4 regions of the Serratia odorifera genome follow, and region 4 is predicted to be linked to each of the others. Evidence: predicted binding sites of a transcription regulator. Region 4 holds the regulator's gene; each other region holds the start of a gene.

Region 1 (5,809 bases), on a different contig from region 4:
GCTCGGCGCATTATATGTCGCGCAACAGATTGTGGCGCAGGGAGGATCGGCATGAGCCTGTCAAAAGACAACAGTTTTGAAAATTGCATCAAATGCACCGTCTGCACTACCTACTGTCCGGTGGCCAAGGTCAACCCGCTGTACCCCGGGCCAAAACAGGCCGGGCCGGACGGTGAACGCCTGCGACTGAAGGATCCGGCGCTGTATGACGAAGCGCTGAAATATTGCACCAACTGTAAGCGCTGCGAAGTGGCCTGCCCGTCGGAGGTCAATATCGGCGATATCATCCAGCGTGCGCGTGCCAGTTTGAGCCAAAGCAAGCCGACGCTGCGCGATGCCATTCTCAGTCATACCGATATCATGGGCTCGCTGTCGACGCCGTTTGCGCCGATCGTCAACGCCACTACCGGCCTGAAGCCGGTGCGCAAACTGCTGGACAAGGCGCTGAAAATCGATCACCGGCGCACGTTGCCGAAGTATTCTTTCGGCACCTTCCGCCGTTGGTATCGCTCGCAGGCGCAGCAGCAGGCGCGGTATCGTGAGCAAGTGGCGTTCTTCCACGGCTGTTTCGTCAACTACAATCACCCGCAACTGGGCAAGGATCTGATCGCGGTATTCAACGCGATGGATATCGGCGTTCAGCTGTTAAAGCGTGAGAAGTGTTGCGGCGTGCCGCTGATCGCCAATGGCTTTATCCAACAGGCGAAAAGGCAGGCCAACGTCAATGCCGACGCGCTGCGCCATGCGGTACTGGAACAGGGCATGCCGGTGGTGGCAACCTCGTCGAGCTGCACCTTCACGCTGCGCGACGAATATCCCCATTTGCTCGAGGTCGACACCTCCGCGGTGCGTGACCGGGTGGAACTGGCGACGCGCTACCTTTATCGCCTGCTCAGCCAGGGGAGAACGCTGCCGCTGAACCCTACGCCGCTGCGGGTGGCTTACCACACCCCGTGTCATATGGAAAAAATGGGCTGGACCGCCTATACGCTAGAGCTGTTGCGGCAGATCCCCGGACTGGAACTGATCGTATTGGAGTCGCAGTGTTGCGGTATTGCCGGCACCTATGGCTTTAAATCGGAAAACTACGACACTTCGCAGGGCATTGGCGCGGCGCTGTTCCGCCAGATTGAACAAAGCGGGGTAGATTTGGTGGTAACCGATTGCGAAACCTGCAAATGGCAGATTGAAATGTCGACCGGCAAACGCTGTGAACACCCGATCACCCTGTTGGCTCAGGCGCTGGCGTGAGTGGCGCGGAATGAACGGGGCAGCGTAGCGGCCCCGGGTTTACGGCGTTAGTTTCAGCGTGCCGGTGAGGCACGCTGGACTTATGGTTTCAGTTTCAGCGTACTGATGATGCTTTCCGCTTCGGTTTGTGCCTGCTGTTGGTTATCCGCCGGCAGCGTCACCTGGATGGTCAGCAGCTGGTTATCCAGCGTACCGATCAGGATCGAGGAGTAGGCTTTCTCGCCGCCGCTGGCAATGATGCTGTCCAACTGGCGCAACGGCACGCCGTCAATTTCAATCGCCTTGTTGGTGACCACCTGCAGGTTGGCATCACGCGAACGCTGCTTTTCTTCCAGGCGTTGTGCCAGGGTTTCCAGCGAGTCGGCGGTTTTATCGCCCAGAATGACAATCAGCGCACGCTGGCCGGTGGTGTCGGCGTAAACGTGCATATTATTGGCCTGGTTGCCCAGCTTGCCGCTCTGATCGGACATGCCGGTGGGCAGGGTAAAGGCCAGTTTACCGTCCAGTAAGTTTACCTGTTGTCCAGCGGCGGCGCTGGCGGCGGCATCGCCGGCTGGCGCGGAGGTGTCTTTGGTTTCGCCATCGCAGGCCGCAAGGCCGAGAACTAACAGGCCGATTCCCATCAATGTTGCTACTTTACGCATTGGGCTTCCTTCTTCCTTTACAGGTATGGTGTCTCTGTCCGATCGCAACGTATTCCGCCGTGAAATGCAAGCTGGAAGTTGTCAGCGGGTTTTCTCCAGTAATAACCGATAATCAGCGACTTCGCCTTTCTTTTCCAGTTCAACAATCCGATAACCGTTATCGATCAGCAGCATCAGCATGCCGCGAAACTGATTGCGGGTTTTACCGTCAGCCGCCGAATTCGGGGATGCGTTGATACAGCGGGGCAATCTCTTCCAGCGTGGCGTGACGGATGATCAGGGTCATGGCGGCCTCGGTGTGCTCGTGGGCCGCCATGATAACCGAATCGGCAGGTTAACTCAGTTGCAGCGAACCGTCCGGATTGCGGTTCGCCAGACGCTTGAGCAGCATGTTGAGCAGTACGCCGTACATCGGCAGGAAGAATATCAGGCAGATAAGCACCTTGAAGCTGTAGTCCACCAGCGCGATCTCCACCCAGTTAGCGGCCATAAAGGCGTCGCTGCTTTTGTAGAAGGCAATGAAGAAGAACGACAGCGTATCGCTGATATTGCCGAGGAACATCGCGGCGGCGGGAGCCACCCACCAGGCGCTGCGCTGACGCAGGCGGTTGAAGACGTGAACATCGAGGATCTGACCAAGCACGTAGGCCATAAAACTGGCCACGGCGATACGCGCCACAAACAGGTTAAATTGGCGCAGTGCGGCAAAGCCTTGCCATTCCCCCTGATAGGTGACGGTTGAAATCACATAGGAGATAAACAGCGCCGGCACCATCACCGCAAGAATGATCCTGCGAGCCAGAGGCGCGCCAAAAATGCGCACGGTGAGATCGGTCGCCAGGAAGATAAACGGGAAGGTAAATGCGCCCCAGGTGGTATGGAAGCCGAAAACGGTAATCGGCAACTGCACCAGGTAGTTACTGGAGGTGATGATGACAATATGGAATAACGATAGCCATACCAGCGCGTTCAAGCGCTGTTGAGCGGTAAATGCGTACATAACTGACCTTTTTGAAAAATGGGGTGAGGGAACCCATACTCGCCATAGCCGGAAGCAGGCTTGCTGCGCTTGCAATCTACGTTGAGTATATGACCAAAAAATCGTGGCGCGATAAATTTTCCGCGCGGCGGCATGATACGCGTTTGCGCAACCAATGCAATGAAATAAACGGTTAAAATACACGCAAACGTTAACGTCCCTTGCACAGAAAAAACACCGGCGTAAACTATAGCGCTATACGATCCGGCGAGCGTTCGCCGATCGAATTGATCGAGACAAACTGCATGACTGATATTTTTTCCGAGGCTGACCAAACCCTCGACGCGCTTGGCCTGCGCTGCCCGGAGCCGGTGATGATGGTGCGCAAGACCGTTCGTCATATGGATAACGGCGAAACGCTGCTGATTATTGCCGACGATCCGGCCACTACCCGCGATATTCCCGGCTTCTGTCGCTTTATGGAACATACGCTGGTGGCGCAGGAAACCGAACGCGCACCCTACCGCTATCTGCTGCGCAAAGGCCTCTAAGCGACGGCCGCGCTGCGGGGTTAAAACGCAGCGCTGTTGGTAAATGCCTGGGGTTTTCCCGCTCGCCAATTCGCTACGCCAGGCTGACGGTTGCCGGCAGCCTGGCGGGGTTATCAGCGGATTATTGCCGGTTTTTCAATAGTCGCAATGCGTTCAACGTCACCAGGGCGGTCGCGCCGGAGTCGGCCAGCACCGCCAACCACAGGCCGGTCAGCCCCAACAGACTGGTGATCAGAAACACGCCTTTCAGCCCTAATGCGATGGTGATGTTCTGCCGGATATTGGCATGGGTCGCGCGTGAAATACGCACCATTTCCGCGATGCCCAGCAGTCGGTTGTGGGTCAGCGCCGCGTCGGCGGTTTCCAGCGCGACATCGGTACCACTGCCCATGGCGATGCCAATACTGGCTGCCTTCATCGCCGGGGCATCGTTGATGCCGTCGCCAATCATCGCGGTGGGCCGCAACAGGCTCAGTTGATTCACCGCGCTGACCTTGTCTTCCGGCAACAGTCCGGCGCGGTAATCCAACCCCAACTCGCCGGCGATAGCCGCTGCGGCGCGCGGGTTGTCGCCGGTCAGCATCACGCCATTGATACCCAGCTGTCTCAGTGCCGCGATCGCCTGACCTGCATCGCTGCGCAGCGTATCGCGCAGTGCCAGCAAGCCGAGTGGTACGCCGTCTGCCAATACCACCACGGCGGTTTTTCCGGCGTTTTCCAACTGCTCGACCCGATTTTGCCACGGGTCAGCAAGCAGGCCGGCGGCGACCTTGGTCGGCGCGCCGATCAGTATGCGTTGCCCGTCTACCTCGCCTTCTACCCCCATACCGACCAGCGCACGGCGATTGGCTGCCGAAGGCAGCAGGCCACCGTTGCCTTCGGCGTGGCGAACGATCGCCTGCGCCAGCGGATGGTGCGAGCCGGCCTCAACCGCGGCGGCCAGCGCCAACAGGCGTTGCCGATCGACATCGCCAATCGGCAGCACGTCAGTTACCGTCGGTTTGCCCTCGGTCAAGGTACCGGTTTTATCAAAGGCGATGGTCTGCACCTGGCCCAACTGTTCCAGCGCTGCGCCGCCTTTGATCAATGCGCCACGCCGCGTGGCGGCCGCCAGGCCGGAGGTGATCGCCGCCGGTGTCGAAATGACCAGCGCGCACGGACAGCCAATCAGCAACAGCGTCAGGCCACGATAAATCCAGGTTTCCCATGGCTGTGCGAACAGCAGCGGCGGCAGCAGGATCACCGCTACCGCCAGCAGCATGATCGCCGGGGTGTAATAACGGCTGAAACGGTCGAGGAAGCGCTCGATGGGCGCGCGGCGTTCTTCCGCTTCTTCAATCAGTTGCAGGATGCGATCGATGGCATTGTTGCCCGGTTCGGAAACCACTTTCATTTGAGCTGCCTGATCGACCGACAGGCTGCCCGCCGCCACTTTCTCGCCCTGTTGGCGTTCGACCGGTACCGACTCGCCGGTCAGCGCGCTTTCATCAAAGCTGGCGAACGGGTTGATCAGCTCGGCGTCGGCCGGCAGACGGGCGCCAGGGGCGATTTCAATCACATCTCCGGGGCGCAGGCTGGCGACCGGCACCCGCTGCCGCTGTTCGCCGCGGATCAGCAAAGCATCCTCCGGCACTAGCGCCATCAGGGCGCTAATGCCACGACGTGCACGGCTGGCGGCGTAGGATTCCAGCAGTTCACCGACCATAAACAGCAGCAGTACCATCGCCGCTTCGGCAGTGGCGCCGATAAATAGCGCGCCGATGGCAGCGACGCTCATCAGCGTTTCGATGGCAAACGGCGTACCGCTACGGATCAGACGCAGCGCTTTGCTGGCGATCGGCGCCAGCCCCACCAGCGTGGTGGCAATGAATGCGATGCGGCCAAACTGCGGGTTAACGGCGTTCAGCGCCCAACTGATGACCATCAGCGCGGCCATCAACAGTAACGGGCCGTACTCAACCAGCCGCGATGGGACGACCGCCGTCTTTGCCTGCTCACCGATACCGAGCAGGGTAAAGCCAGCCTTGCCGACCGCGTCTTGCACGCGCTGGCTGATATCGCTCTGCGCGTCGACCACCAGCTTTTCGGTAGCGAACAGCACGCGAGCGCTGTCCACACCGGGGATGGCAGTGACGGCATTTTCTATTTTTTGCGCACAGCTTGGGCAATCCATGCCGTTGACTTTCCAACTAAAACGCTGACTGCCGGAAGGGGGAACAGCGGCCAGCCTGTCGCTTTCTTCGTCCGGATCTGCGGGATCGCCGCTGCTGCAACACTGCGTGCTTTGGCATGATGGCGGCTGCGTCGTTTGCTGCGCGTCTACCGTCGTGGGTTGTTCGCTGCTACAGCCATGTTGGGCTTTGGCATGGTCATGGCCGCAGCCA
Region 2 (5,809 bases), on a different contig from region 4:
TTGAAGCGACAGCGTCGACAATGAGTAAAAAATTTCTCTGAGATGTTCGCCAGCGGGCCAGTCCCCTGAGCCGATATTTAGTACCAACAGAATGTGATGCTCCGCGATCGGTGTGCATGCTCGCCCGTCGAGAAGCCTTAAGATTGCGACAGCACGTTCACCTTGAACCATGGGTTCAAGGGTTACAGCCTGCGACGGCATCTCGGAGATTCCCTTCATTGCGGTTTATGGGGCCACCCATCACAACGCGCCATGCAAACTATGCCTTTTCAACCTCAGTTCGCCGCACAACGGCAAGCCATTCGTAACCATATCCGTCAGCAACGCCGAGCGTTAACCCCTGAATCACAAAAGCTGTTTGCCGAACAGATCGCCGATCGCATTGCCACTCATCCGCGCATTGCCGCTGCACAGCGCATTGCGGCATTCCTGTCGTTTGACGGTGAGCTCGACACCCGGCCGCTGATCGAACGCCTGTGGCAGATGAACAAGCAGCTGTATCTGCCGGTGTTGCACCCGTTCAGCGCCGGACATTTGCTGTTCTTGCGCTATAGCGCCGAAACGCCGATGACGCACAACCGTTTCAACATTGCTGAACCGCAGCTCGACGTACGCAACGTGTTGCCAACCCGGCAGTTGGACATCGTATTGGCGCCACTGGTGGCCTTCGATCACACCGGGCAGCGGCTGGGGATGGGCGGCGGGTTTTACGATCGCACACTGCAGCACTGGCAGCACGGCGGCCCTTACCCGATCGGACTGGCGCACGATTGCCAGCAGGTCGACGCCTTGCCGGCAGAGCATTGGGATATTCCGTTGCCGGAGATTATCACCCCGTCAACGGTCTGGGCGTGGCAGATCGTCGAATAACAAAAAGGCCGGGCAAAGCCGGCCTTGGGGATGGTCACGTTAGCACAACCCGGGTTACAGCAGCAGACGGGCGCGGATAGTGCCCTGAATGGCCTTCATACGCTGCAGTGCCGCGTCGGCACGTTCGGTTTCCGCTTCGACATCAATCACCACATAGCCGATTTCCGGGCCGGTTTGCAGATACTGCGCCGCAATGTTGACGCCCTCTTCCGCAAAGATCTGGTTAATCTGCGTCAGCACGCCAGGACGGTTTTGGTGAATATGCAGCAGACGGCTGGCGCTCGGGCCATGCGCCGGCAGCGACACTTCCGGGAAGTTGACCGCAGACAGCGTAGAGCCATTGTCGGAGTACTTCGCCAGTTTGCCGGCCACTTCATCACCGATATTTTCCTGCGCTTCCTGCGTGGAGCCACCAATGTGTGGCGTCAGGATCACGTTATCAAACTCACACAGCGGCGAATTGAACGGATCGCTGTTGGTTGCCGGTTCTTCAGGGAACACATCGATCGCCGCGCCCGCCAGATGATTGCTGGCCAACGCATCGCACAGCGCAGGAATATCCACCACGGTACCGCGTGAAGCGTTGATCAGGATCGCGCCCGGCTTCATCAGCGCCAGCTCTTCCTGGCCCATCATGTTCCTGGTCGACAGCGTTTCCGGTACGTGCAGCGTCACCACGTCGCTCATGTTCAGCAGGTCCGACAGATGACGTACCTGTTGCGCATTGCCCAACGGCAGCTTGTTTTCGATGTCGTAGAAGAACACTTTCATCCCCAGCCCTTCAGCCAGGATGCCCAGTTGGGTACCGATATGGCCATAGCCAATGATACCGAGCTTTTTACCGCGCGCTTCAAACGACCCGACGGCCAGTTTGTTCCACACGCCACGGTGCGCTTTGGCGTTGGCGGAAGGAATGCCACGCAGCATCAGCAATAGCTCGCCCAGCACCATTTCAGCCACGGATCGGGTATTGGAGAATGGCGCGTTAAACACCGGAATACCGCGTTTGGTCGCCGCTTGCAAATCAACCTGGTTGGTACCGATGCAGAAACAGCCTACCGCAACCAGTTTCTCGGCGGCAGCAAAAACCTCTTCGGTCAGATGCGTACGCGATCGAATGCCGATGAAGTGAGCATCGCGGATCGATGCCTTAAGCGATTCGGTGTCTAATGCACCTTTATGGTATTCAATGTTGGTATAACCGGCAGCGCGCAGGTTATCTACCGTACTCTGATGAACCCCTTCCACTAACAGGAACTTAATCCTGTCTTTCTCCAATGATACTTTTGCCATTTACCCGACCCTATGTTCAGACTTCAGAAGCGGCTGCGTTATCCAGATCCAGCCTGTTTTCACGTTGGCTTGCCATGGCTGCGCCTCAGCGCCAGGTGCCTGGGCATGACTCGCTCGCCTGCCGCCGTGTTGCCACGTAAAAATTTCGCTACAAATGGAACAGCACCGCACCAACATAACAAAAATAACGCCAGCGGCAATACAAACGATTGCCTGCCCATCAGCACAAGGCCAAGGGCTGTCGGTCGATTCTGGTGGAAAATGCTATAGGGAAAGAAATTAACGGAAGCTTAACGGAAATTATTACCAAGATGTGACATATGTCACCAAATTCGCCGTCATAAATAAAACATGTTTTCTGCCATAAATTATGCCGAACGCGGCCCGGACGGTTTGCCAATGCTCAACGCGACGGAACACGCCGCACAGCGGCGGCGATTGCCCGGGCCACAGCGGCTAACGGCTTATTTGACCACCTTGACCCCGTCGGAGGTGCCGATCAGCGCAATGTCGGCGCCACGATTGGCAAACAGCCCAACGGTGACCACGCCGGCGATGCCGTTGATCTTATTTTCCAGCGCGATGGCATCAACAATTTGCAGATTATGTACGTCGAGGATCACGTTGCCGTTATCGGTCACCACGTTCTGGCGGTATTCCGGCAGTCCGCCGAGCTTCACCAGTTCGCGCGCGACATAGGAACGCGCCATCGGGATCACTTCTACCGGCAGTGGGAATTTCCCCAGCACGTCAACCTGTTTGGAGGCGTCAGCAATGCAAATGAACTGGCGTGCAATGGCCGCGATGATTTTCTCCCGCGTCAGCGCCGCGCCGCCGCCCTTGATCATCTGCATATGGCCGTTGATCTCATCGGCACCGTCGACGTAAATATCCAGCACGTCAACTTCATTGCTGTCGAACACCGGGATCCCCAGGCTTTTCAGCTTGGCGGTCGAGGCGTCGGAACTGGATACTGCGCCCTTGATCTGATGTTTGATCGACCCCAGCGCGTCGATAAAGTGCGCCGCGGTAGAACCGGTCCCCACCCCGACGATGGTATCCGGTTTGACATATTCCAGCGCCGCCCAGCCTACCGCTTTTTTCAGTTCATCCTGCGTCATGGTATTTACATTGCCTATGTACGAAAACGTGTGCGTATTATAAGGTAATTCGCTGTTTTGCACTCCGGCAGGATCACAAATTGTGGCATAGTGCCTAAATCAAACGACTTTAAGGGATATCTCTCCGATGAAACGCCCAGACTATAGAACGCTACAGGCGCTGGACGCGGTGATCCGTGAGCGCGGCTTTGAGCGCGCGGCACAAAAACTCTGCATCACTCAATCGGCGGTATCTCAACGCATTAAACAGTTGGAAAACCTGTTCGGCCAGCCATTGCTGGTCCGTACCGTGCCGCCGCGCCCTACCGAACAGGGGCAGAAACTGCTGGCCCTGCTGCATCAGGTCGAGCTGTTGGAAGAGGAGTGGCTGGGTAACGATACCGGCGTTGATACGCCGCTGCTGCTGTCGCTGGCGGTCAACGCCGACAGTCTGGCCACCTGGTTGCTGCCGGCGCTCAAACCGGTGCTGGCGGATTCGCCAATTCGCCTGAATCTGCAGGTGGAAGATGAAACCCGCACCCAGGAACGCCTGCGCCGCGGCGAAGTGGTCGGCGCGGTCAGTATCCAACCGCAGCCGCTGCCGAGCTGTCTGGTGGATCAGCTTGGCGCGCTGGATTATCTGTTCGTCGCCTCGCCGGGCTTTGCCGAGCGTTATTTCCCCAACGGCGTAACCCGCTCCGCGCTGCTGAAAGCGCCGGCGGTGGCCTTCGATCATCTCGACGACATGCACCAGGCCTTTTTACAGCAAAACTTCGACCTGTCGCCGGGTAGCGTGCCGTGCCACATCGTCAACTCGTCCGAAGCCTTTGTGCAACTGGCGCGACAAGGCACCACCTGCTGTATGATCCCGCACCTGCAAATAGAAAAAGAGCTGGCGTCCGGTGAACTGATCGATCTGACCCCGGGGCTGTTTCAGCGCCGCATGCTGTTCTGGCACCGCTTTGCACCGGAAAGCCGCATGATGCGCAAGGTGACCGATGCGTTGCTGGCGCACGGGCATCAGGTGTTGCGTCAGGACTAAAAAGAAAAGGTTCGCCGTAGCGAACCTTTCATTATTTGCTGCTGCGGCGCGTTACTGCGCTGCGTTACGCTGCAGTTCAAACACCACATCCACCTGATCGTCAAAGTGAATGCTTTGCTGTTCGTAGGTTTGCGCGGCGCTGTTTTCCGGCGCGTCGCTGGCGGCTTTATACATGCGCGCCACTGGCATTGGCTGGTAGTTGGCGACGTGATAGCGAATGCTGTAAACCGGACCCAGTTTGGCTTTAAAGCCCTGAGCCAGTGAAGCAGCCTGCTGGGTGGCGTTTTCAATCGCCTTCGCGCGCGCCTGCTGGCGGTAAACGTCCGGGTTGGCAACCCCCAGCTCAACGGCACGGATCTCGTTCAGGCCAGATTTCAGCGCCCCATCCAGCAGTTCGTTCAACTTGTCCAGTTTACGCAGCGTCACCTGTACCTGACGCACCGCGCGGTAGCCTTTCAGCACCGACTCGCCGGTTTTCAGGTAGTCGTATTCCGGCTGCGTGCGCAGATTGGCGGCGCTGATGTCTTTCTTCTCAATGCCGTTTTTTTGCAGGAAGTCGAAATATTGCGCCACGCGCTCATCAACCTGTTTCTTGGCCTGTGCCGCATCCTTGGAGGACACGCTGACTTCAATTGCCAGCGTTGCGATATCCGGGGTAGCGTCGACGCTGGCGGTGCCAGAGGTGACCACATGTGGCCCTTCTGGTACTTCCGCCGCATGCAGCGCCACAGGCAGCGTCCCTAATCCAACCATTGCGGCCATAGCCAATGCTTTAAGCTTCACAGTGTCTCCTTAATGACAGGCTGTTCTGATTCCCCGCCGATCATCCTCAACCGACAGCCAACCGAAAGCAAATTTGCAGAAATTTACTCAAGCGACTGAAGATAGGGACAACAGCGGGTTCCTTGCCATCAAACGTAGCATATCGCGCGGTGTTTTAAATTCGGATTAGTGACAAATTCTTGTTAATGAGCGCCCTGCCACGCCAACTGAGCGGCAATCAGCCACATCACCACGCCAACCAGAAGATTGATGATCCGTTGCGCCAGCGGGGTATTCAGCCACGGCGCCAGCCAGGCGGCCAGCAATGCCAGCGCAAAGAACCAGACGATCGACGCGCTGACGGCGCCAATGGCAAACCAGGAACGCACCTCCGGCGCCAACTGCCCACCCAGGCTGCCAAGCACCACAAAGGTGTCCAGATAGACATGGGGATTCAGCCAGGTGACCGCCAGCATGGTAACCACCAGACGCCAGCGGCTCTGCTTCATCTCCTGTGCGCTGGTCAAGGCAAACTGCTGGCTGAAGGCGGAGCGAAACGCCCCCCAGCCGTACCACAGCAGGAACGCCACCCCGCCCCAGGTCACCAACGTCAACAGCAGCGGCGACCGCCCCAGCAGCGCGCTGCCGCCGAAAATACCGGCGCAGATCAGCACGATGTCACTCAGCGCGCACAGCGAGGCGACCATCAGATGATATTGTCGACGGATCCCCTGATTCATCA
Region 3 (5,809 bases), on a different contig from region 4:
TTCAGGTGCCGCTGGGAGATGTGTTGGCAACCGAATTTACCGGTGTGGGGACGACGCTAAAGCCCAAGGCGTTTAACGTCGGCTTAGCCTGTGATGCCAGCGCAAAAATCAACGTCTCGCTGGGGGGGGCGCAAAGTGTCGAGAGCAGCGATAGCAGTATCTTGCAGCTCACTAACGCCGGCAGCGCCGGGGTGGCCAAAGGGGTTGGCGTACAGCTGTTGTACAATAATACGCCGCTAAAACTCAACCAGGTGATGCCGTTGAAAACCTCGGCCGGTGGTCAGGAAACCTTCCCGTTTACCGCCCATTATTATCAGACCGCCGCAAATATCACCGCCGGCTCGGCGAATACCACCGCTACGCTGAATATTTCTTATCAGTGATGGAGATATAGAGGTAAGTGGCAGAGAAAGAGCGAGCAAGAGTTTTCTGCCAAGATAATGCTAACGCTTATTTGAGGTTTGGAATTGAAGCGTCTCTTGGCAGTCATCACAGTAAATTAAAAAACCGCTATTACGGTTTTTTTAGCGCCCTCACTTCACCCGCGGCTTCTCAACCGGCGTTTTAAACTTCGCCAGATACTGCGGCTGGAAGATGCACATGCGCAGTACGGTGCGATATTCGCCATTGACGAAGAACTCGTCGATCAGCTCACCCTCGACCTCAAAGCCCAGTTTGCTGTAGATGTGGATCGCCTTCGGGTTTTCCTTGTCGACGATCAGGTACAGCTTGTACAGGTTCAGCACCGAAAAGCCATAATCCATCGCCAGTTTGGCGGCGGTGCTGGCGTAGCCTTTGCCCTGGTGCGCCGGATCGATGATGATCTGAAATTCCGCGCGGCGATGGATATGATCGATCTCCACCAGTTCTACCAGGCCGACTTTGGCCCCCTGGTGTTCAATGATAAAACGGCGCTCGCTTTGGTCGTGGATATGCTTGTCATACAGATCGGACAGTTCGACGAAGGCCTCGTAAGGCTCCTCGAACCAGTAGCGCATTACGCTGGCGTTGTTGTCCATCTGGTGGACGAACGTCAAATCATCCCGTTCCAATGGGCGCAATCGGACGCTGGCAGTGCTGGACATGTTGGTTCCTCTATGTCGGTTATCCCCGCGATAGCGCGAACCGCACGATTGTGGCTTTTACGCAACGCGAAGGATCGGGAATAAAAAGTGAAATCCTGCAAATTATAACTTGATGGGATGTATTGCGGCGAAAAAAAACGGCGCCTGCGTGGCGCCGTTGAGATGAGGTTAAGTTTGCGTGCTCAGTCCGCCGCGTGTCCCTGCTCTGGCAGGGGGTGGCCATCGAGCCAGGCTGCGCCGTCACGCATCGCCAGGCGCCCTTCGACAAACCAGTTGACCACCAGCGGATACAGGGTGTGTTCCTGCGCCTGCACGCGTTCCACCACCTCATCTTCCTCGTCGCCAGGGAAGATAGGCACCTTGGCCTGCAGAATTACCGGCCCGCCGTCGAGCTGCTCGGTAACGAAATGTACCGAGGTGCCATGTTCGCTATCACCGTTGTCGATCGCCTGACGATGGGTATGCAGGCCAGGGTACTTCGGCAGCAGGGAAGGGTGAATGTTCAACATCCGGCCAGCGTAGTGCTGCACGAACGCGGCGCTGAGAATACGCATGTAGCCGGCCAGCACCACCAGATCCGGCTGGTATTGGTCGATGGCCTGCGCCAGCGCGGCGTCGAACGCATCGCGATCGGCAAAGGATTTGGCATCCAGCGCATGGGCGGCAATGCCTGCCGCTTCGGCGCGCTGCAAGCCATAGGCCTGAGCCTTGTTGCTGAATACCGCCACGATCTCGGCGGCAACGCGGCCCTGCTGGCAGGCGTCAATCAACGCCTGGAGATTGCTCCCCTGACCGGAGATCAACACCACAATCTTTTTCATCACTGAATAACCACTTGCTGTTGGTCGGCGCTGGCGGTCAGTTTGCCAATCTTCCAGGCTTTTTCGCCAGCGGCGGTCAGCAAGGCGATAGCCGCTTCCACTTCGGCTTCCGGCAGGGCGATAAGCATGCCCACGCCGCAGTTGAAGGTGCGGTACATTTCATGACGGCTGACGTTACCGGCCTGTTGCAGCCAGTTGAATACCGCCGGCCACTGCCAGCTGGCTTCGTCGATCACCGCCTGCATGCCTTCTGGCAGCACGCGTGGAATGTTTTCCCAGAAGCCGCCGCCGGTCAGGTGAGCGATGGCATGAATATCGTGCTGTTCAATCAGTTGCAGTACTGATTTCACATAAATCTTGGTCGGTGCCAACAGATGGTCGGCCAGCGGTTGGCCGTCGAGGTCGGTGGTCGTCGGATCGGTGTTGCTAACTTCCAGGATCTTGCGCACCAGCGAATAACCATTGGAGTGCGGGCCGGAAGCGCCCAGGGCAATCAACGCATCGCCGGCCTGAACTTTACTGCCGTCGATGATTTCCGACTTTTCTACCACACCGACGCAGAATCCGGCGACGTCATAGTCTTCGCCGTGGTACATGCCGGGCATTTCAGCGGTTTCACCGCCCACCAGCGCACAACCTGACTGTTTGCAGCCTTCGGCGATGCCGGTGATCACGCTGGCGGCGGTATCCACATCCAGCTTGCCGGTGGCGTAATAATCGAGGAAGAACAGCGGCTCTGCGCCTTGCACCACCAAATCGTTCACGCACATGGCGACCAGATCGATACCGATGGTGTCGTGGCGTTTCAGATCCATCGCCAGACGCAGCTTGGTGCCCACGCCGTCAGTACCGGAGACCAGGATCGGTTCGCGGTATTTTTGTGGTAATGCACACAGGGCGCCAAAACCGCCCAGACCACCCATCACTTCCGGGCGGCGGGTCTGTTTTACTACACCTTTGATGCGGTCTACCAATGCGTTGCCAGCATCGATATCGACACCTGCGTCTTTATAGCTGAGAGAGGTTTTGTCGGTCACTGCGCGATCCCCACGACGGTTTGCGGTTTGAAAACGGTGCTTCCGGCATTGATTCCGGAATAAGGCGCGGCAATTCTAACAGCGCAGGCAAACGTTTGCGAGTGGCTTGTGAGCTTGCTCTGATTTTTCGTCTTCTATAATCATTATCAATCTTTAGTTGATCTGGATCGGGCTATTGTTAGTGGCGTGCCCGCAAAAAGGAGGTATAATCCCGCGATTTTTTTGGCCGTCAACCACCTTAATAGGAGAAAAATGATGAAGATCGTTGAGGTGAAACACCCGCTGGTAAAACACAAGCTTGGTCTGATGCGCGAACACGATATCAGCACCAAACGCTTTCGTGAGCTGGCTTCTGAAGTGGGTAGTTTGCTGACCTATGAAGCGACCGCCGATCTGGAGACTGAAAAAGTCACTATTGAAGGCTGGTGTGGGCCGGTTGAAATCGAGCAGATTAAAGGGAAAAAGATCACCGTCGTGCCTATCCTGCGCGCCGGTCTCGGCATGATGGAAGGCGTGCTGGAACACGTGCCAAGCGCACGCATCAGCGTGGTCGGCGTCTATCGCGATGAAGAAACGCTGGAGCCGGTACCGTATTTCCAGAAGCTGGTCTCCAACATTGAAGAGCGCATGGCGCTGGTGGTTGACCCGATGCTGGCAACCGGTGGTTCGATGATCGCCACCATCGACCTGCTGAAGAAGGCCGGCTGCAACAGCATCAAGGTGCTGGTGCTGGTTGCCGCGCCGGAAGGCATCAAGGCGCTGGAAAAGGCGCACCCGGACGTTGAGCTGTACACCGCCTCGATCGATCAATGCCTGAACGAGAAGGGCTACATCGTGCCTGGTCTCGGCGACGCCGGCGACAAGATATTTGGTACCAAGTAAAATTTAGCTGACAAGCCGACTGTAATGAGTCGGTTTTTTTTGCATAAAATATTTATCCCCCAATAACTGCTGTTGCATCACGGCGGCAAGCGAGGCACTGCCGATCAACTGACGCCTGTCAGTGATGCACGCGTGCGCGCAGCCAACGGCAAGACAGCGGCAGGTATGACCGGGATAGCAGAGGAAAAACCGTATGACCCGTCGCGCCATTGGCGTCAGTGAACGCCCGCCGCTGCTTCAGACCATTCCACTCAGTTTCCAGCATCTGTTCGCGATGTTCGGTGCCACCGTGCTGGTACCGATCCTGTTCAAGATCAACCCGGCCACGGTGCTGTTGTTCAACGGCATTGGCACGCTGCTGTACCTGTTTATCTGCAAGGGTAAAATCCCGGCCTATCTGGGGTCGAGCTTCGCGTTTATCTCACCGGTGTTGTTACTGTTGCCGTTGGGCTATGAGGTGGCGCTCGGCGGTTTTATCATCTGCGGCGCGTTGTTCTGCCTGGTCGCGCTGATCGTCAAACAAGCCGGTACCGGCTGGCTCGACGTGATGTTCCCGCCGGCGGCGATGGGGGCGATTGTGGCGGTAATCGGTCTGGAACTGGCGGGCGTGGCGGCCAATATGGCCGGCCTGCTGCCGGCCGATGGTGCTGCGGTTGACGGCACCGCCGTGACCATTTCACTGGTCACGCTGGCGGTAACCGTTCTTGGCTCGGTGCTGTTCCGCGGTTTTCTGGCGATTATCCCGATCCTGATTGGGGTGCTGGTGGGCTACGCGCTGTCATTCTTTATGGGCGTGGTCGATCTGACGCCGATTCGTGAAGCGCACTGGTTTGCGCTACCAACCTTTTACACCCCGCGCTTTGAGTGGTTTGCCATCTTCACCATCCTGCCCGCGGCGCTGGTGGTGATTGCCGAACACGTTGGCCACCTGGTGGTGACGGCAAATATTGTCAAAAAAGATTTGCTGCGCGATCCCGGCCTGCATCGTTCGATGTTCGCCAACGGTGTGTCGACCATGTTCTCCGGTTTTTTCGGTTCGACGCCGAACACCACCTACGGTGAAAACATTGGCGTGATGGCGATTACCAAGGTTTACAGTACCTGGGTGATCGGCGGCGCGGCGGTGCTGGCTATTCTGTTGTCCTGCGTTGGTAAACTGGCGGCTGCGATTCAGGCGGTGCCGGTGCCGGTGATGGGCGGCGTCTCGCTGTTGCTGTACGGCGTAATTGGCGCATCCGGTATTCGCGTGCTGATTGAATCCAAAGTGGATTATAACAAGGCGCAGAACCTGATTTTGACCTCGGTGATCCTGATCATCGGCGTCAGCGGGGCGAAGGTGCATATTGGCGCAGCCGAACTGAAAGGCATGGCGCTGGCGACCGTGGTCGGCATCGGTCTAAGCCTGCTGTTCAAGCTCATTAGCCTGTGGCGCAAGGAAGAAGAGGTGATTGACGTCGTGGAAGAGCGCGTCGATCAAAAATAACGTGCGGGTTATTGGCCAGTAAAAAGGGCGGCTTTGCCGCCCTTTTCGCTATTTGCCGTAGGCCGATTACGGGTTGGTTGCCGGGGCTGGCTGTGGTTCAGCCGGAGTAGTGGCGGCATCCGCCTGGTTTTGGGCGTCTTGCACTTTATTATCCATGCTTTGCTTGATTTCAGCCGTTTTGGCCTTGGCCTGCTCGGTCAGATCGTTTGCGCCGCTGATGGCGTCGTTTTTAATATTTTTAGCCTGCTCAACCAGTTGCTGGCTTTGCTGGTCCGCTTCCTGCTTGATGGCTTCGGCCTTGGCTTTGGCATCGCCGGTCAGCACATCCGCCTGTTTGGTGGCGTCGTCCTTCAGCGAGGAAGCCTGGTCTTTTAAGCGATCGGCCTGTGCGGATGCCTGTTGCTTGATCTCTTCCGCTTTGGCTTTCGCGCTGTCGGTCAACTGCTCGGCCTTCTTGTCTGCGGCGTCTTTCAGCTGTTCGGCGCTGTTTTTTGCCTTGTC
Region 4 (5,809 bases):
GGGGCCAAGGTTGGTAACGTCAACATGCGTTTAATTATTACGCTCTTTGTGCTGTTGTTTACACAGCTGTTTCTCAATCTGGCGCATGCCGCGCCACAGGCTCGCGTTGCCGCTGAGCAGCGTAAAACCCATGTTAATGAAGCACGCCTGGACGATCGCAAGAAAAAGAAAGCGCTCAAGGCGGCCAAGAAAGCCAAAGTCACTACACCGCAAAAGACGACCGCGTTAAAAACCCGCAAAACATCGACCATAAAAACGGCAAAGAAGACCAGTCGAATTAAATCGTCGCGTAAAACCACACAGGTTGCCAAAATTCGCGTTACGCCGCCGAAGAAAGGCTATAAAAAAGGTTATGGTCGCCACCGCACTGCGGGTTTGGCCACCACCAAGCGGCTGCGTAACGAAAATCTGCTGCATGATGAAAAACCGCTAAAACTCAGCGCTGCGCATAAAAAACGTTATCAGCACGCCAAACAGACCGCGATGGCCAAACTGATGAACCAGATGGGCAAACCCTACCGCTGGGGCGGTACTTCACCACGCACCGGCTTTGATTGTAGTGGACTGATTTATTACGCCTATAAGGACGTGATGAAAATCAAGATGCCGCGCACCGCCAATGAAATGTTCCACCTGCGGGATGCGGCGCCGATCAAGAAGAACGAACTCGAAAGCGGAGACCTGGTGTTCTTTCGCATAAATAACCGCGGCGCGGCTGACCATGTGGGGGTTTATCTGGGCAACGGCAAATTTATCCAGTCGCCGCGCACCGGGGAGGAAATCCGCATCAGCCAGCTTGATAATGATTACTGGCAAAATCATTACGTCGGTGCCCGCCGCGTGATGACGCCAAAAACCATTCGCTGACGCAACAAGACGATGGCGGCCTCGCCCGGCCGCCATCGTGCCGTTCCCTTCTCTCTTGCCATAACTCTTTTGCCCCGATTTAGCACGCTTTAACTCCTTTTCCTGTCGGGAAATTGCTACCATTAATAACCTCTAAAAAAGAGTGGTTACTGGCGATTCGTTCGCCAAAGTCCCCGGATGGGAACGCCAGATTGGCGCCATATAAAAGAAGGAGAAAGCAATGTCGTTTACACTACCTGCTCTACCGTATGCCAAAGATGCGCTTGAACCGCATATCTCGGCAGAAACGCTGGAATACCACTATGGTAAACATCACAACGCTTATGTGGTTAACCTGAATGCGCTGATCGACGGCAGCGAGTTTCAAGAAAAATCATTGGAAGAGATCGTTAAAACCGCCAGCGGCGGCATCTTCAACAACGCCGCGCAGGTGTGGAACCACACCTTTTACTGGCATTGCCTGTCGCCACAGGGCGGCGGTGAGCCAAGCGGTAAACTGGCAGAAGCAATCAATCGGGCCTTCGGTAGCTTCGATAAGTTCAAGCAGGCGTTCACACAATCAGCGGTAGGCAATTTTGGCGCTGGCTGGACCTGGCTGGTAAAGAAAAGCGACGGTTCGCTGGCTATCGTTAATACCTCGAATGCAGCCACCCCGCTGACCGGCGAGGACAAGCCGCTGCTGACGGTAGACGTGTGGGAGCACGCTTATTATATCGACTACCGCAATGCGCGGCCGAACTATCTGGAAAACTTCTGGGCGCTGGTGAACTGGGCGTTCGTAGCGGAAAACCTGGCGTAATTGGCCAATACGCGGCAATAAATAAAAAGGCGCAGTTCATATTGAGCTGCGCCTTTATTGATTAAGTCAGGATTCAGTTCAATGCGGCAGTGAAGCTGAAGGCAATAATCATCGCCAATGCACCCAGGGTGGTGAACAAAGACATTTTTAAATCGGTATCCATCAAAAACTCCTTATCAGATAATCTGCGCCAAGCATAAAATCCACAGTATTGGTGCGTCAAATCATTTTCCCACAGTTCCCCAATAAAATCTTGTTATCATTCCACGCTTATAATGTTGATTAGCACTTCCACTTTTGCTCAATATGCGACAAAATTCGCAGTTCACTGCTGCGCACCGGCAATTGAGTCCCTCCAGGTCAAGTGGCTGACGACTTCCACACTAAAAACCAAGTTTTCGTGACTCTGGAGAAGGATCTGCGTAGGCAAACGATTAACAACATGCTTACATGCTAAATACATGTGGGTTTAGGAGTCATTCTTTACATGGCAACGATTAAAGATGTGGCCAAACGCGCGGGCGTTTCCACCACCACCGTTTCGCACGTCATCAATAAGACCCGTTTCGTCGCCGAAGAGACCAAGGCGGCCGTTTGGGCTGCCATTAAAGAGCTGCATTATTCCCCAAGCGCCGTTGCTCGCAGTTTGAAGGTCAATCACACCAAATCCATTGGCCTGCTGGCAACCTCCAGCGAAGCGCCCTATTTCGCTGAAGTGATTGAAGCGGTGGAAAACAGCTGTTACAGCAAGGGCTACACGCTGATTCTGTGCAACTCGCATAACAATCTGGACAAACAGCGCGCCTATCTGGCGATGCTGGCGCAAAAACGCGTCGACGGCCTGCTGGTGATGTGCTCCGAATATCCTGACCAACTGCTCGGCATGCTGGAAGATTATCGCAACATCCCGATGGTGGTGATGGACTGGGGCGCCGCGCGCGGTGACTTCACCGACACCATCATCGACAACGCCTTCGAAGGTGGCTATCTGGCAGGCCGTTATCTGATTGAACGTGGCCACCGCGACATCGGCGCCATTCCCGGGCAACTGTCGCGCAACACCGGCGGCGGCCGTCATCAGGGTTTCCTCAAGGCATTGCAGGAAGCCAATATCGACATCCGTGACCAGTGGATTGTCCAGGGCGACTTCGAGCCGGAGTCCGGTTATAAGGCCATGCACCAGATCCTGTCGCAAAAACAGCGCCCGACCGCCGTGTTCTGCGGCGGCGACATTATGGCCATGGGCGCAATCTGCGCTGCCGACGAGCTCGGGTTGCGCGTGCCGCAGGATATTTCAGTGATCGGTTATGACAATGTACGCAACGCGCGTTACTTCACCCCGGCGCTGACCACTATCCATCAGCCAAAAGAGCGTCTTGGTGAAATGGCATTTACCATGCTGCTGGATCGCATCATCAGCAAACGCGAAGAATCGCAGGTCATTGAAGTCCACCCCAAATTGATCGAACGCCGCTCGGTCGCCGACGGCCCGTTCGTCGATTACCGCCGCTAAAGCACCGGCCGGGGGGCGCGATTGCGCTACTCCGGCAATATCACCTCGCTCAACCATTCCTGATTCAGCGTTTCACTGTCGCCGAGATAATCCAGCAACCACGCCATCGCCGGCGACTGCGCGTTCTGCTGCCAGGTCAGGCAACAGGCGCTGGGCGGGAACGGTTCAGGCAGTTGCAACGCCACCAGTTCCCCCTGCTCAATCAACGGCAATACGCGATGTGCCGGCACCATGCCGACGCACAAGCCATCACGCAAACAGTCCACCGCCGATACCCAGTCCGGTACCAGCAACCGCCGTTGGTTATCCAAAGACCAGGTGACGCGCTTGGGCAAGGTGCGTGAGGTGTCCTCCAGCACCAGGGAGGGAAATGGCCGCAGCCGATCGTCATCCAGCGGGCCGGGCAAAACCGCCAGCGGATGGCTGGCGCTGACCACGCACAGCCAGTTCATAAAACCCATGTCGCGAAAGGCAAAGCCGCCACCGGTCGGCACCGCGCGCGTTGCGCCAATTGCCATATCGGCACGCCCGTCCACCAGCGCATCCCACACGCCGTTGAACACTTCCGGCTGTACCCGCAACTCGACGTCCGGGAAATGACGGTAGAAATCCAGCACCAGTTGCCGGCTACGCTGTGGTTTGACGATGATATCGACGGCGATCTTCAACTGGCCGCGCCAGCCGTTGGCCACCTGCTGACACTGACGACGGGTGTCGAGCATTTTTTTGATGACAGCGCGCGATTCCTGAACAAACAATGCGCCGGCAGGCGTCAGCTCCACGTCGCGATGGCGCCGTTCAAACAGCGGCACCGCCAGCCACTGCTCCAACTGACGTACGGTATAACTCACCGCTGACGGCACGCGATGCAGTTCCTGCGCTGCCGCGCTGAAACTGCCGGTACGCGCCACGGCGTCGACCACATCAAGGGAATATTCAGACCACATCGCTTTGCCTTCAATTTTTTTAACAACAGCTTGCAAATATTACCGTTTCACAAGCAGAGATCCAGCCAGATACACTTGCGACGCTAAAAAAAACCTGCACAACAGCATCAACGAGAAATACCATGCGAAACTTTGGATTTATGTTTTACCTCGCCGGGCTGAGCATGCTCGGCTACCTGGCCACCGATATGTACCTGCCCGCCTTTGGCGCCATGCAGCAAGAATTGCAGATTTCTGCCGGCGCCATCAGCGCCAGCCTCAGTATCTTCCTGGCCGGTTTTGCCTTTGCTCAATTACTCTGGGGGCCACTCTCCGATCGTCTCGGCCGCAAGCCGGTATTGCTGATGGGACTGGCGCTATTTGGCATCGGCTGTCTGGGCATGCTGTGGGCCGATAACGCGATGCAACTGTGGTCATTGCGCTTTATTCAGGCGATCGGCGTCTGTTCCGCTGCGGTCACCTGGCAGGCGATCGTTATCGATCGCTATCGCGAGGGCGCCGCCCATCGCGTGTTCGCTACCATCATGCCGCTGGTGGCGCTGTCGCCAGCGCTGGCGCCGTTGCTCGGAGCCTGGCTGCTGAATCACATGGGCTGGCGCGCCATTTTTGCCGTGCTGCTGGCGATCAGCGCCCTGCTGCTGGTGCCAACGCTGCTGCTCAAAGACAGTTCGCGCCTTGCGCCGGCCGCCGCCAACAACAACGATATCGGCTTCCTGCAACTGCTGAAGTCGCCGGTGTTTGGCGGTAACGTCATGGTGTTCGCCGCCTGTTCAGCCGGCTTCTTTGCCTGGCTGACCGGCTCGCCATTTATTCTTGGCAACATGGGCTACAGCCCTAATGACATCGGTCTGAGCTACGTGCCGCAGACCCTGGCCTTCCTGCTCGGCGGCTTCGGTTGCCGCACCGCGCTAAACCGCATTAACGGCAACACCTTGCTGCCATGGCTGCTGATAGCGTATGGCATCAGTATGGTGGCGTTGTATCTGGTCGCCACCCTGACCACGCCGACCTTGACCACCCTGCTGATTCCGTTCTGCCTGATGGCATTGGTCAACGGCGCTGTCTACCCGATCGTGGTGGCCAATGCGTTGACGCCGTTCCCGGAAAGCACCGGTAAAGCGGCAGCACTGCAAAACACCTTGCAACTGGGTTTATGCTTTGTTGCCAGTATGCTGGTGTCGGCATTTATCGCACAACCGCTATTGGCGACGGTAACGGTGATGGTGTCTACCGTGGTCTTGGCTGCGATAGGCTACCTGATACAGCGTGGCAAAACGGTCGAGCAACCGCAGTCAACGCCGCGTGAACATGCTAACTCCGCGTCATAATTGCCTTTGGCAATAGTCACTTAAAGAATATTTTTGCCGAGTGCGATTTACAGTTGAGTAAGCGCCTCGGCAAGCCTATACTCAAAAAATAACCTTTAAAAATACCATAGCTAAAAGCGTTTTATTACACGTACTTGTTGTGTACGCGTATGGCGTCACAGTTTATTTTTTGATGAGTTGCCCCACGCCGTTTGGTATCAGGGTTCTCTTGGAATTTTCCTCTGTTCATGTCGGATATCAAACCTTGCGGTGAAATTTGTCGTAGGGATACGTATATGCCCGCAGAAATTGGCTAAGCTTTTTCCCAACGGGCCATAAGTCAGAAGAAAGGTGATGGAGAAGCTATGAGTTCATC

The links. Region 4 encodes PurR, which represses purine synthesis genes. Its sites were predicted from a motif close to CANGCAAACGTTTGCNTG; they were not measured.
Region 1: a site for PurR is predicted at 3,076-3,093, ahead of tusA (sulfurtransferase TusA). Genes of this name have one in related genera too.
Region 2: a site for PurR is predicted at 2,362-2,379, ahead of serA (phosphoglycerate dehydrogenase). Genes of this name have one in related genera too.
Region 3: a site for PurR is predicted at 3,028-3,045, ahead of purM (phosphoribosylformylglycinamidine cyclo-ligase). Genes of this name have one in related genera too.

Annotation. Positions count from the first base shown of each region.
Region 1 covers NZ_JBGMUT010000011.1:34,298-40,106, forward strand. The annotation lists gene glpB (glycerol-3-phosphate dehydrogenase subunit GlpB) at 1-55, shown strand, start outside; gene glpC (anaerobic glycerol-3-phosphate dehydrogenase subunit GlpC) at 52-1,251, shown strand; gene ACCC84_RS20005 (DcrB family lipoprotein) at 1,332-1,895, opposite strand; partial or broken gene ACCC84_RS20010 (GNAT family N-acetyltransferase) at 1,977-2,099, opposite strand; gene ACCC84_RS20015 (7-cyano-7-deazaguanine/7-aminomethyl-7-deazaguanine transporter) at 2,230-2,895, opposite strand; gene tusA (sulfurtransferase TusA) at 3,180-3,425, shown strand; gene ACCC84_RS20025 (zinc/cadmium/mercury/lead-transporting ATPase) at 3,547-5,809, opposite strand, start outside.
Region 2 covers NZ_JBGMUT010000016.1:44,344-50,152, forward strand. The annotation lists RNA gene ssrS (6S RNA) at 32-213, shown strand; gene ACCC84_RS22155 (5-formyltetrahydrofolate cyclo-ligase) at 262-870, shown strand; gene serA (phosphoglycerate dehydrogenase) at 925-2,163, opposite strand; gene rpiA (ribose-5-phosphate isomerase RpiA) at 2,628-3,284, opposite strand; gene ACCC84_RS22170 (LysR family transcriptional regulator ArgP) at 3,412-4,305, shown strand; gene ACCC84_RS22175 (oxidative stress defense protein) at 4,357-5,088, opposite strand; gene argO (arginine exporter ArgO) at 5,271-5,809, opposite strand, start outside.
Region 3 covers NZ_JBGMUT010000007.1:180,723-186,531, forward strand. The annotation lists gene ACCC84_RS23790 (fimbrial protein) at 1-383, shown strand, start outside; gene speG (spermidine N1-acetyltransferase) at 534-1,085, opposite strand; gene purN (phosphoribosylglycinamide formyltransferase) at 1,268-1,906, opposite strand; gene purM (phosphoribosylformylglycinamidine cyclo-ligase) at 1,906-2,943, opposite strand; gene upp (uracil phosphoribosyltransferase) at 3,199-3,825, shown strand; gene uraA (uracil permease) at 4,019-5,308, shown strand; gene ACCC84_RS17515 (E3 ubiquitin--protein ligase) at 5,375-5,809, opposite strand, start outside.
Region 4 covers NZ_JBGMUT010000001.1:835,324-841,132, reverse strand. The annotation lists gene ACCC84_RS03970 (C40 family peptidase) at 25-867, shown strand; gene sodB (superoxide dismutase [Fe]) at 1,088-1,666, shown strand; gene cydH (cytochrome bd-I oxidase subunit CydH) at 1,740-1,829, opposite strand; gene purR (HTH-type transcriptional repressor PurR) at 2,154-3,179, shown strand; gene punR (DNA-binding transcriptional activator PunR) at 3,206-4,126, opposite strand; gene punC (purine nucleoside transporter PunC) at 4,249-5,454, shown strand; gene cfa (cyclopropane fatty acyl phospholipid synthase) at 5,799-5,809, shown strand, end outside.